2 linked regions of the Flocculibacter collagenilyticus genome follow. The main gene of each other region encodes a partner of the protein of the gene in region 2 in a complex. Links are inferred from orthologs where the notes say so. Each region holds a gene or a part of one and is shown on either strand. Other genes may lie near its edges.

The links.
Region 1: the proteins of accB (region 2) and accD are in contact, whole or in part, in a solved structure (PDB 8UXZ), measured with the Escherichia coli proteins. The link is inferred for Flocculibacter collagenilyticus from one-to-one orthologs.

What each region holds. Positions count from the first base shown.
Region 1 is NZ_CP059888.1:2,430,770-2,435,453, forward strand. What follows is about bases 1-2,968. They hold accD (acetyl-CoA carboxylase, carboxyltransferase subunit beta), read right to left. Parts: upstream 1,937-2,968; coding sequence 1,064-1,936; downstream 1-1,063. Other genes in these bases: folC (bifunctional tetrahydrofolate synthase/dihydrofolate synthase), read right to left, coding at 1-1,024; truA (tRNA pseudouridine(38-40) synthase TruA), read right to left, coding at 2,172-2,960. Also shown: HUU81_RS10815 (ligand-binding sensor domain-containing protein), read right to left, coding at 3,134-4,684.
Region 2 is NZ_CP059888.1:823,613-829,728, reverse strand. Bases 2,129-4,813 are described here. They hold accB (acetyl-CoA carboxylase biotin carboxyl carrier protein), read left to right. Parts: upstream 2,129-3,078; coding sequence 3,079-3,549; downstream 3,550-4,813. Other genes in these bases: accC (acetyl-CoA carboxylase biotin carboxylase subunit), read left to right, coding at 3,573-4,813; aroQ (type II 3-dehydroquinate dehydratase), read left to right, coding at 2,606-3,061; HUU81_RS03560 (hypothetical protein), read left to right, coding at 2,129-2,391. Also shown: HUU81_RS03565 (protein-disulfide reductase DsbD), read left to right, coding at 1-1,839; more of HUU81_RS03560, read left to right, coding at 1,852-2,128; more of accC, read left to right, coding at 4,814-4,913; HUU81_RS03540 (DUF6471 domain-containing protein), read right to left, coding at 4,933-5,262; HUU81_RS03535 (DUF2170 family protein), read left to right, coding at 5,437-5,919; HUU81_RS03530 (PspA/IM30 family protein), read left to right, coding at 5,906-6,116. UniProt on the Escherichia coli protein: This protein is a component of the acetyl coenzyme A carboxylase complex; first, biotin carboxylase catalyzes the carboxylation of the carrier protein and then the transcarboxylase transfers the carboxyl group to form malonyl-CoA.

The DNA.
Region 1 (4,684 bases), 1.6 Mb from region 2 along the record:
ACATCGCAACAACTGCGATGATCTTGCCTTTATTAGCTCGCATCTTATCTAACTGTGTCGCTAAGTATTCTGCTGATTGCGGATTATGAGCAACATCCACATAAAATGCAGGTTGCTTAAGAAGCGGTTGCATCCGTCCTTCAACTGTAAGAGAGGATATTGACTCAATTAACTTCTGCTCATTTAACGTCAAGTTAAGTGACAATAAAGTCGTAATGGCTGTAGCGGCATTTTGAATGGGAATATTCGGCATGGGCAATGATAAAAACTCAACAGACGCGTTCGTATCATCTTGTAAGTGATAGTTATACTGCCAATTTTCACTTGAAGTTAGTTTAAAAGAATAATCACGCTCCACTTCAATCAATTGCGCATTAATGTCATTACCATAATTAACAATCGATTTAGGCGCAGCAAGCGCACCTACAATTGCGGGTTTATTTGCTCTAAATACCCCTGCTTTTTCGTAACCTATTTGCTCAATATCGTCTCCCAGCCAGTCCGTGTGATCTAATCCAATCGTTGTGATCACACTTGCATCCGGCTCAACAATATTTGTTGCATCTAATCGTCCACCTAACCCCACTTCTAGCAATATAAAGTCAACTTCGTGCTTTTTAAATAACCAAAGTGCAGCCAATGCACCAAATTCAAAATACGTTAAGCTGGTTTCGCCACGTTTATCTTCAATGCCTTGAAATGCTGAAATGTGCTCATTATCGGGCAGCATTTCACCATTAATTCTTACTCTTTCGTTATATGTATGAATATGCGGCGAAGAAAAAACACCAACAGTATATCCATGAGCCAGTAAAATGGATTCTAAACAACGCGCTGTAGTGCCTTTACCGTTTGTACCGGCAATTAAAATAATTTTGCTGGGAATAGTAAGTAAGTCGCAAGTACTAGCTGTATGCTTGACTCGTGACAGGCCTAATTCTATTTCATTGGGGTGTATACGCTCTAAATAAGAAAGCCAATCATCCAGCGTATTGAATGATTGGCTTTGATTAATTTCTGTCATTTACTTACAAATTTACACTACTGATGATTTCGCATTTAATTATGCGATTCTATGCTCCTGAGACACAGAAGGCAAATTCATTAATTTTGCAAGTAAGCCAGATATTTTCTCACGCATTTGACGACGATCAATGATCATGTCTATGGCGCCATGTTCTAATAAGAATTCACTACGTTGAAATCCTTCAGGGAGTTTTTCTCTTACCGTTTGTTCAATAACACGCGGGCCTGCAAAACCAATCAGTGCATTTGGCTCACCAATATTGATGTCACCTAACATCGCTAAGCTTGCCGATACACCACCCATTGTAGGATCTGTTAATACAGACACATAAGGTAATCCTTTTTCAGACATTTTAGCGAGTGCAGCACTTGTTTTTGCCATTTGCATTAACGACATTAGCGCTTCCTGCATCCGTGCACCACCACTAGCTGAAAAACAAACAAGAGGTAAGTTATGTTCTAAACACGTTTGCACAGCCTTTACAAACCGAGCACCCACTACCGATGCCATCGACCCGCCCATAAAAGTAAACTCAAACGATGCAACAACAACAGGCACACCTTTAACCGAGCCCTTCATTACTACCATTGCATCTTTTTCATTTGTTGCTTTTTGCGCTGCGGCGATTCTGTCTTTGTAGCGCTTTGAATCTTTAAACTTTAATAAATCTTGTGGCTCAAGCTCTTCACCCAACTCCACTTGCTCGCCCGCATCTAAAAAGTGCTTAATTCTATCTCGTGCACTTAGGCGCATGTGGAAATCACATTTAGGACAAACACCATGGTGTTCATCTACTTGGGTTTTATAGAGTGCTGCATCGCATCCCGGACATTTAATCCACAGCCCTTCGGGAATATTTCTACGTCGTGATGATTTAGTTTTTGGTAGAATTTTTTCAATCCAGCTCATATTTGTCTCTCAAACAGGCTTCATACATCAAAAATCAGATATATATAATAAAATGTTGTTTATTGTGCTTATTCTCTTAGAAAAGAGAATAATTTAGCCGCTAATTAAAACATAGCTGTAAATAGATTTATACTTAAAACTGGTCTTAGTAGTTTAGCGTTAAATGAAACGTTATCCGAATTTAGCACTATATTCGTTCATTTTACGTTCAATTTATACGCTAACTGACTATGGGTTATTCATCTGGCAGAAATAATGGGCCAATTGGCGAGTAAGGTAGCGTAATTTCTTCTGGGTAATCAACTTCAACTAAATATAGTCCAGCGGCTTTTGCTGTTGCTGCCGCTTGGTTACGATCCTTAGCAGCAAGCACCTCTGCAATCCAGTTAATTGGCTTATTCCCCATCCCTATTTCCAATAAACTACCAGTGATATTTCTTACCATATGATGTAAAAATGCGTTGGCTTTAATATCAATAATAATAAAGCTAGAAAAGCGCGATACATTTAAATGAATGAGGTTTCTAAATGGTGTTTTTGACTGACACTGAACCGCACGAAAGGACGTGAAGTCATTCTCACCTAACAGAAGCTGCCCTGCTTGATGCATTTTTTCAACATCTAACGTTTGATGGTAATGGCTCAAACCTGCGCCTAAAATACCGGGCCTTAGCTTGGTATTACTGATGATATAGCGATAACGCCTTGCTGTGGCAGAAAAGCGCGCATGAAAATCTTCATCTACAGTTGTCGCCCACTTTACCGCAACATTCGCAGGCAGGTTTGCATTCACACCCATTGTCCATGCTTTATTATCGCGAATTGATGTCGTGTCAAAGTGCACCACCTGATTAGTTGCATGTACACCCGCATCAGTTCTTCCAGCACAAAATATTTCAACCGTATGATTTGCGACTTTAGAAATAGCCTCCTCAACCACTTGTTGAACACCTATCACTTCGCGCTGTCTTTGCCAGCCATAATAAGCATTACCGTCATACTCAATGCCTAATGCGATTCTCATTAACTACCTACCGATGCTTTAAATGTTAAATGAATCTAAATCCTGCTGAATTTAGATTAAATTATGATGCGTGTATTTAAATGCTATGCAGAAAAGCATAAAAACTAATTCGAGGCATTATAAACCAATACTGACTAAATTGAGTATGTTAAATATGTTTACTGACGTTGGTACTAATCATGCTTCGCTCTTAAATGGACATTAAATTTAATCATGCCACTAGCGACCAACTCGTTCGTTTGCTGCTCTAAATGCTTGCTATCTTCAAATTCGAATGCGTCTAAATGCTCATCAAATTCAATAATTCCCCACCCATCACGGCCTTCTTCTTTTACTTTATAAAGCGCTAAATCTGCAAAGTTAAGTGCAACTTCCCAGTCAACTAATTGCCCACCGATCATTGGTAAAGGATAAAATGCATAACCAATAGAGCATGTAATATTAACCGTTCCACCTTTTGGTAGCATAAATTGTTCTTCAGCAACTTTTGTATTTAAACGACCAACAAACTCTTTTACATTCTCTGCCTGCGTATCACGTAACAAGACTAAAAATTCGTCCCCACCCCATCGAACAACATAGTCCGAACCACGTGTTTCAGCGGTAAGTAGTGCGGCAAACTGCTGTAACACCATATCACCCGCCACTGGGCCATGGGTGTCATTAACATGTTTAAATAGATCAATATCGATAACAAGTACCGCAATACTCTTACCTTCTTTCATTAACGCTTCACGATTACGCTGAAAATGCTCAATATCTTTCGGTAATTGTTCTAATAAAAACTGCCTGTTACGCAACCCGCTTAATTCGTCTTTTTGGCTGTTTTCTTGCAACTGTAAGTTAGCATTATTTAACTGTGTATTTATTTCTTTTAGCTCACGGGTTTTTACTTCAACCAATTGCTTCAGGTTTTTATTTTTAACTTGCTCACGATGTTTGAAAATTTTAAAAAATAGGTATAGTCCATAAAAAATCATCAGGATAATAATGATTCGATAAAATATCGTTTCAGAGAAACGATTATCTATACTAATCCTTAAAGAAGATGTTTCGGCGTTACTCCATTTTTCACTTTTTCTTTTTGCCTGCACCTCAAAAATAAATTGCCCTGACGGTAAGTTGGTAAAAATAGCTTCACGCCTTTTATTCGCATAAACCCACTCTTTATTTAGTGGCAAAATACGATAGCGATACTGGTGATTTTGTGCCGAAATATAGTCGATTGCAGTGTACGCGATTCTGATGTCTCGCTCTTCAACATCAAGAGGAATATTTGTGCGTGTTAATATGTACTGGGAATGATCTTTAGTATTTACAGATTCAATCAGTGGATTTAATTTAGGTAAAATACGTTGCTTTTGAGATAGTTCAACCTCAACAATACCGCGCGTTGTAGGTAACCACAAACTATTGTTAAATGGCACAATTTTACCATCGCCAAACCCATTACAACATCGCCCAGCTTCTGCCCCTAACTGCCTGTCGAATTCGGTAAGAATTTCCTGTGTGGTTATATGCTCAACTTGCTTGATGAGTTGAGCAAATTCAATACGGTAGATGCCTTTTAATGTACTTACCCATAATAGATTGTTTTGCTTATCTTGATACATTGCCATGATTGAGCCATACGGCAAACCATTTGTAGCGTCATAATGCATCCACTCTTGATCGTTGTTACGCACGAACATGCCATTTTCCAGCGTACCTACAACAACCTCACC
Region 2 (6,116 bases):
AGCACCAATCAAGGTGCCAACATAACCCAAAGCTTTGACCAAACATTGGCTAACATTTTCAACGACCAGCCTGATTTTTTACCTGTTGATCAAGCATTTGTTTTTAATTTTAGACAAAAGAACGATAAGTTATTATTGATATGGGACATAGCCGACGGCTATTACATTTACAAAGATAAATTTGAATACGCGATCAAAGGCGCTGAAATGGGTGAAGCACAGTACCCGCCTTCGCGAACAATTACCGACGAATTTTTTGGCAAAAGCGATGTTTACTTTAACCAAGTTGTTATTACGGTTCCTATCAACAATGTAAGCAGTGCAGTAGCTGAGTTAAAAGTGCGCTTTCAGGGCTGTGCCGAAGCAGGCTTTTGCTATCCGCCAGAAAAACAAGTTGTTCCTATTGAAAAAATCACAGCAACACCGACTGTTAGTACGCTCGAAAGCAACAAAGTCAATCTTGAATCAAACAACAAACCTCAATTGGCTGAGCATGCCGAGCTTGCCGATAAATTAGCAAACAGCAACTTATTAGGTACCTTATTAATCTTTTTTATTCTTGGTATTGGTTTGGCATTAACGCCTTGCGTTTTCCCAATGTACCCTATTCTTTCAAGCATTATTGTCGGCCAAGGACAGCAGCTTTCATTGGCTCGTGCATTTTCATTGTCTATGGCGTACGTACAAGGTATGGCCATTACATACGCAGGACTGGGGTTAGTTGTAGCTAGCTTGGGAGTACAATTTCAAGCATATTTCCAACACCCTGCCGTACTTATTAGCATTAGCTTTTTGTTTGTATTGTTAGCATTGGCGATGTTTGGAGTATACGACCTTAGTTTGCCTGAAAAATGGCAGTCTAAACTAACGGGCATTAGTAATAAGCAAAAAAGTGGTAATGTCGCAAGCGTGTTTGCTATGGGCGCATTATCGGGATTAATTGCGTCACCGTGCACCACTGCCCCTTTATCTGGTGCGCTACTATTTGTTGCTCAATCTGGCGACTTAGTTGTCGGAGGATTAACACTGTATATATTAAGCTTAGGGATGGGCGTACCACTGTTAATTATTGGCACGACAGGTGGCAAGATATTACCGAAAGCGGGAAATTGGATGAATACCATCAAGCACATTTTCGGTTTCATTTTACTGGCAGTGCCACTTATTTTATTAGAGCGCATTATGCCATTTAATATCGTGATGGTATTTGCACTGCTATTAGCCTTGGCATTAGCAGCCTACTTGCACCACGTTCAATCTGGTTTGACACAAAGCAAAACTAAAACAGGGGTGTGGTTGGTCTCAATTATCTTAGTGGTATTTTCAACCACGCAACTGTTAAACAACCAGCCGCTTTTTGGTTCTACTAGTACTGTTGGCACATCAAGTTCAAGCCAAAGTAATCAAACCAGTAGCGCTATGAACAGCACGGATAACAGCCAAGATAAGACCGACGCAGCACACGGCGATATACAATTTATTAAAATTAAAACCGTAAACGATCTTAATCAGCAATTAGCCACGGCAGTGCAAAATGGTGAATATGTCATGCTAGACCTATACGCGGATTGGTGTGTTGCCTGTAAGGAATTTGAGAAATTTACGTTTAGTGATATCAATGTACAGCAGTCGATGAAAAGCATGCGTTTACTACATGCTGATGTAACCAAAAATGATGATGACGACATTGTATTAATGGAGTCTTATATGGTGTTTGGCTTGCCCACGATATTGTTTTTCTCGCCAGACGGGAAAGAAGTAACTAGCCATCGTGTGACTGGTTTTAAAGGGGCAAAAGAGTTCCACGCGCATTTGCAATCATTAAAGAGTATTTATTAACTTAAGCACAATATGATAGAAGTTATTTTCAAACATGTATCGGATTTTTTTGATGTAAAAGCTGTTATTGCACTGTTAGCTTTGTTTATTTCAATTTACCAAGTTAGTTCTAGTAGGAAGCATCACAAACTGTCAGTGAAACCTTATTTATGTGACTGGTTTCACCATGATGTAGACACGCTGAGTTTCAGTTTCAAAATTCAAAACAAAGGACTAGGAACTGCAGTAATAAGTGATTATTACATATCTGTAAATGAAGAAAAAATATCTACCAATAACTTGAATGAGTTATTAAAGGAAAAGCTAGGACTTGATTATAGATTGTTTATTTCAGAACTCTCTCAACAAAGCGCATTATCCAAAGATGAAGAAGTTTTCATTCTCAAGGTTGAACACACAAAACTAGAGATTGACAGCAAAGAACGTAATAAACAAATTAGTAATCTAATGAATACAGTAAAGTTTTTACACGATAACTGTAAAGTGAATATATCTTATGAATCTATCTATGGAGAAAAATTACAATATAAAACAATAACCATTCCATGGTAACAGGTAATATATTTCATTAAATACTAAACCACCTTATCCACTTCTTTCAATCACGTCTGATAAGACCAGTATTTTGCTGCTATTTTCGTTGATTTATCTATAATAAAGCGCAATTACTGTGATAAACGTTTATTTGTCTCAGATTTAATGATTTACTTAGATTAACGTTCATAAAAGTAATTCATTTTTTCAATTTAAAGGACAATCGCATCAGATGGCTACAAAATTTAATATTTTAGTGCTTCATGGCCCTAACTTAAATATGTTAGGAAAACGAGAACCCGCTATATATGGTAGCCATTCGTTAGCGCAAATAAATGAGCAGTTAACTGCGCAAGCTGCTACAGCTAATGTGCAATTAACTGCGGTACAAGCTAACGCTGAACACGTTTTAATTGAACAAATTCATCAAGCGTTTGAAAAAGTCGACTTCATAATAATTAATCCCGCAGCATTTACCCACACCAGTGTGGCATTGCGTGATGCAATGTTAAGCGTTGCGATACCTTTTTATGAAGTTCACATTTCAAACGTACATGCCAGAGAAGCATTTAGGCATCATTCCTATTTGTCAGACATTGCAGAAGGTGTCATTACAGGCTTTGGCGTACAAGGTTATCAATTTGCATTACAAGCAGCGATCGAACAGCTGCAAACAAAGAATAAATAATTTATAGGGCATATATTATGGATATTCGTAAAATAAAGAAGTTGATTGAGTTAGTTGAAGAGTCTGGCATTGCCGAACTTGAAATTACTGAAGGTGAAGAGTCGGTTCGCATTAACCGCCATAGCTCAGCCCCTGTGATGGCTCCAGCTACTTACGCAGCACCAATGCCTGCACCGCAAGCGCCTGCTGCTCCAGCTAGTGTTCCTGCACAACAAGCGCCAGCTGAAAGCGCGCCAGCTGCAAGTGGCGTTGCTGGCCATCAAGTTCGTTCACCTATGGTGGGCACTTTCTATCGCGCGCCAGCGCCAGATGCCAGCAACTTTGTTGAAGTTGGTTCACAGGTAAAAGTGGGCGATACATTATGTATTATCGAAGCCATGAAAATGATGAACCAAATTGAGTCTGATAAATCAGGTGTAGTAAAAGCAATTCTTGTAGAAAACGAAGACGCGGTCGAATTTGACCAACCTCTATTTGTTATCGAATAATCCAGAAAGTAAGGCTAATTGCCATGATAGACAAGGTTGTAATTGCAAACCGTGGTGAAATTGCGTTAAGAATTCTACGTGCCTGCAAAGAGCTAGGTATTAAAACAGTCGCAATTCACTCAACTGCAGATAAAGACTTAAAGCACGTACTGCTGGCAGACGAATCAATTTGTATTGGTAAAGCATCGTCTACCGACAGTTACTTAAACATTCCACGTATTATTGCAGCAGCAGAAGTTACCGACGCTGTTGCTATTCATCCCGGCTACGGCTTTTTAGCTGAAAATGCCGAATTTGCTGAACAAGTAGAAGACAGCGGTTTTATTTTCATTGGCCCTACCGCTGACACCATTCGCTTAATGGGTGATAAAGTGTCAGCAATTGAAGCAATGAAAAAAGCGGGTGTGCCGTGCGTACCAGGTTCTGATGGCCCGCTAGGCGACGATCCTGCTAAAAATAGAGCTATTGCCAAACGTATTGGCTATCCAATGATTGTTAAAGCTGCTGGCGGCGGTGGTGGCCGTGGTATGCGTGTAGTTCGTAGCGAAGACGAGCTTATTAAATCAATTCAAATGACTAAAGTTGAAGCTGGTACAGCGTTCGGTAATGACATGGTTTATATGGAAAAATTCCTAGAAAACCCACGTCACATTGAAGTGCAAGTACTTGCTGACGGCCAAGGTAATGCCATTCATTTAGGTGAGCGTGACTGTTCCATGCAACGTCGCCACCAAAAAGTAGTTGAAGAAGCGCCTGCACCGGGCATTACTCCGGAAATGCGCGACTTTATTGGCTCTCGTTGTGTACAAGCCTGTATTGAAATTGGTTATCGCGGCGCAGGAACATTTGAGTTTTTATACGAAAATGGTGAGTTCTACTTTATTGAGATGAATACACGTATTCAGGTAGAGCATCCCGTGACTGAAATGGTAACTGGAGTAGACTTAATAAAAGAGCAACTTCGAGTTGCTGCGGGTCAACCGCTTAAGTTGCGTCAAAACGATATTGTGATCCGTGGTCATGCTATGGAATGTCGTATAAATGCTGAAGATCCAGTGTCATTTATCCCATCACCTGGCCGTATTGACCGCTTCCACCCACCTGGTGGTTTAGGTGTACGTTGGGATTCGCACATATATGCAGGTTACAGTGTACCGCCGAATTATGACTCCATGATTGGTAAGCTAATTACTTATGGCGAAAACCGTGGTGTAGCCATTGCGCGTATGCAGCATGCACTTAATGAAATTGTGATTGGTGGTATTAAAACAAATACGCCATTACATAAAGATATTATGGCTGATGAGAACTTCCAAAACGGTGGAACTAATATCCACTACTTGGAAAAGAAACTTGGCTTATAATTGCTAAAAAAATAAGGCCTTAATTGGCCTTATTTTTTTGATTCTGTTTAACCGACTTTTGATACACTTCTTCAATCTCTTCAAGATTTACTGTTTGCTCGCATATCAATAAAATCTGCAATAATAGTTGCCCATCTACCGTGCCCTGTGAAAATTTGGAGCGCAAATTCGTGACTTTTTGCTTTACCCTAAAACGCCGCCATAGCTCATCTGATAAAAATTTATAATCAATGTTTGCACGTCTGATAAAAGCAGAAAGCCAAGTGCTTAGTGTATCTTTCCACTCTTGTTTAGAGACCATTAATACAGCTTGTAATTCTTGCGAAATATCTTCTGATTTTTTAGGCATATACGTTTTAATTATTAAGACCCAGTAAAAGTACGCACATAGTAACAGAAGATACTTTCTGTTCAATTTATTAATTAAAAATAATTATTATAAGTTAAATATTTTTAACTTTTGTTGACTATTAATAACTACAACTTTATAGTTCGGCACAGTGTAAAAACGACAGGACGTAAAATGACAATAACAATTACACAATTAAAACAGGACTTAGTTAACACTAACTTCGCGAACGACTATCACGTCGACATTATTGAGCAAGAAGATGCATTACAACTTACCTTTCGCCAGTACGGCGACCTCCCTGTAGTGCTTGCTGTAAGCGAAAAACAAATTCTGGTTGAATCTGTTTTAGTTGAACGTAATGAATTTCAGCATCCTGAGCAAATTGACTATCAACTATTAAAAAGTCACAAGTATTTACCGCTATCGACTATCGCAATAGACAATATTGCAGGTATCGATTATTACGTGTTATTTGGTGCATTATCAGTGCAATCGCAGGTGTCAGAGCTCATTGAGGAATTACTCGCACTGGTTACTAACACCATGAACGTCATTGATGCTCTAGAGCCACTTTACAAATTTAATCAATCAGAGTTGCAAGTAAAGTCACAAGAAATATTTCAACAGGGAGATGAGCACAATGAACGTGTTTAAAAAAATATTTACTGCATTTAAAGGCGCTGCCACCAATATCGGTGAAAATATTATTGATGCCAATGGCATATCTATTTTAGAGCAAGAGCTTCATGACGTGCGCCAACATTTAGTAACCGCAAAACAGGGTCATGCTGAAATTACTGCGTCGAGCCTTCGCACCGAGTTAGCCATTGAAAAGATTCAAGCCGATATCG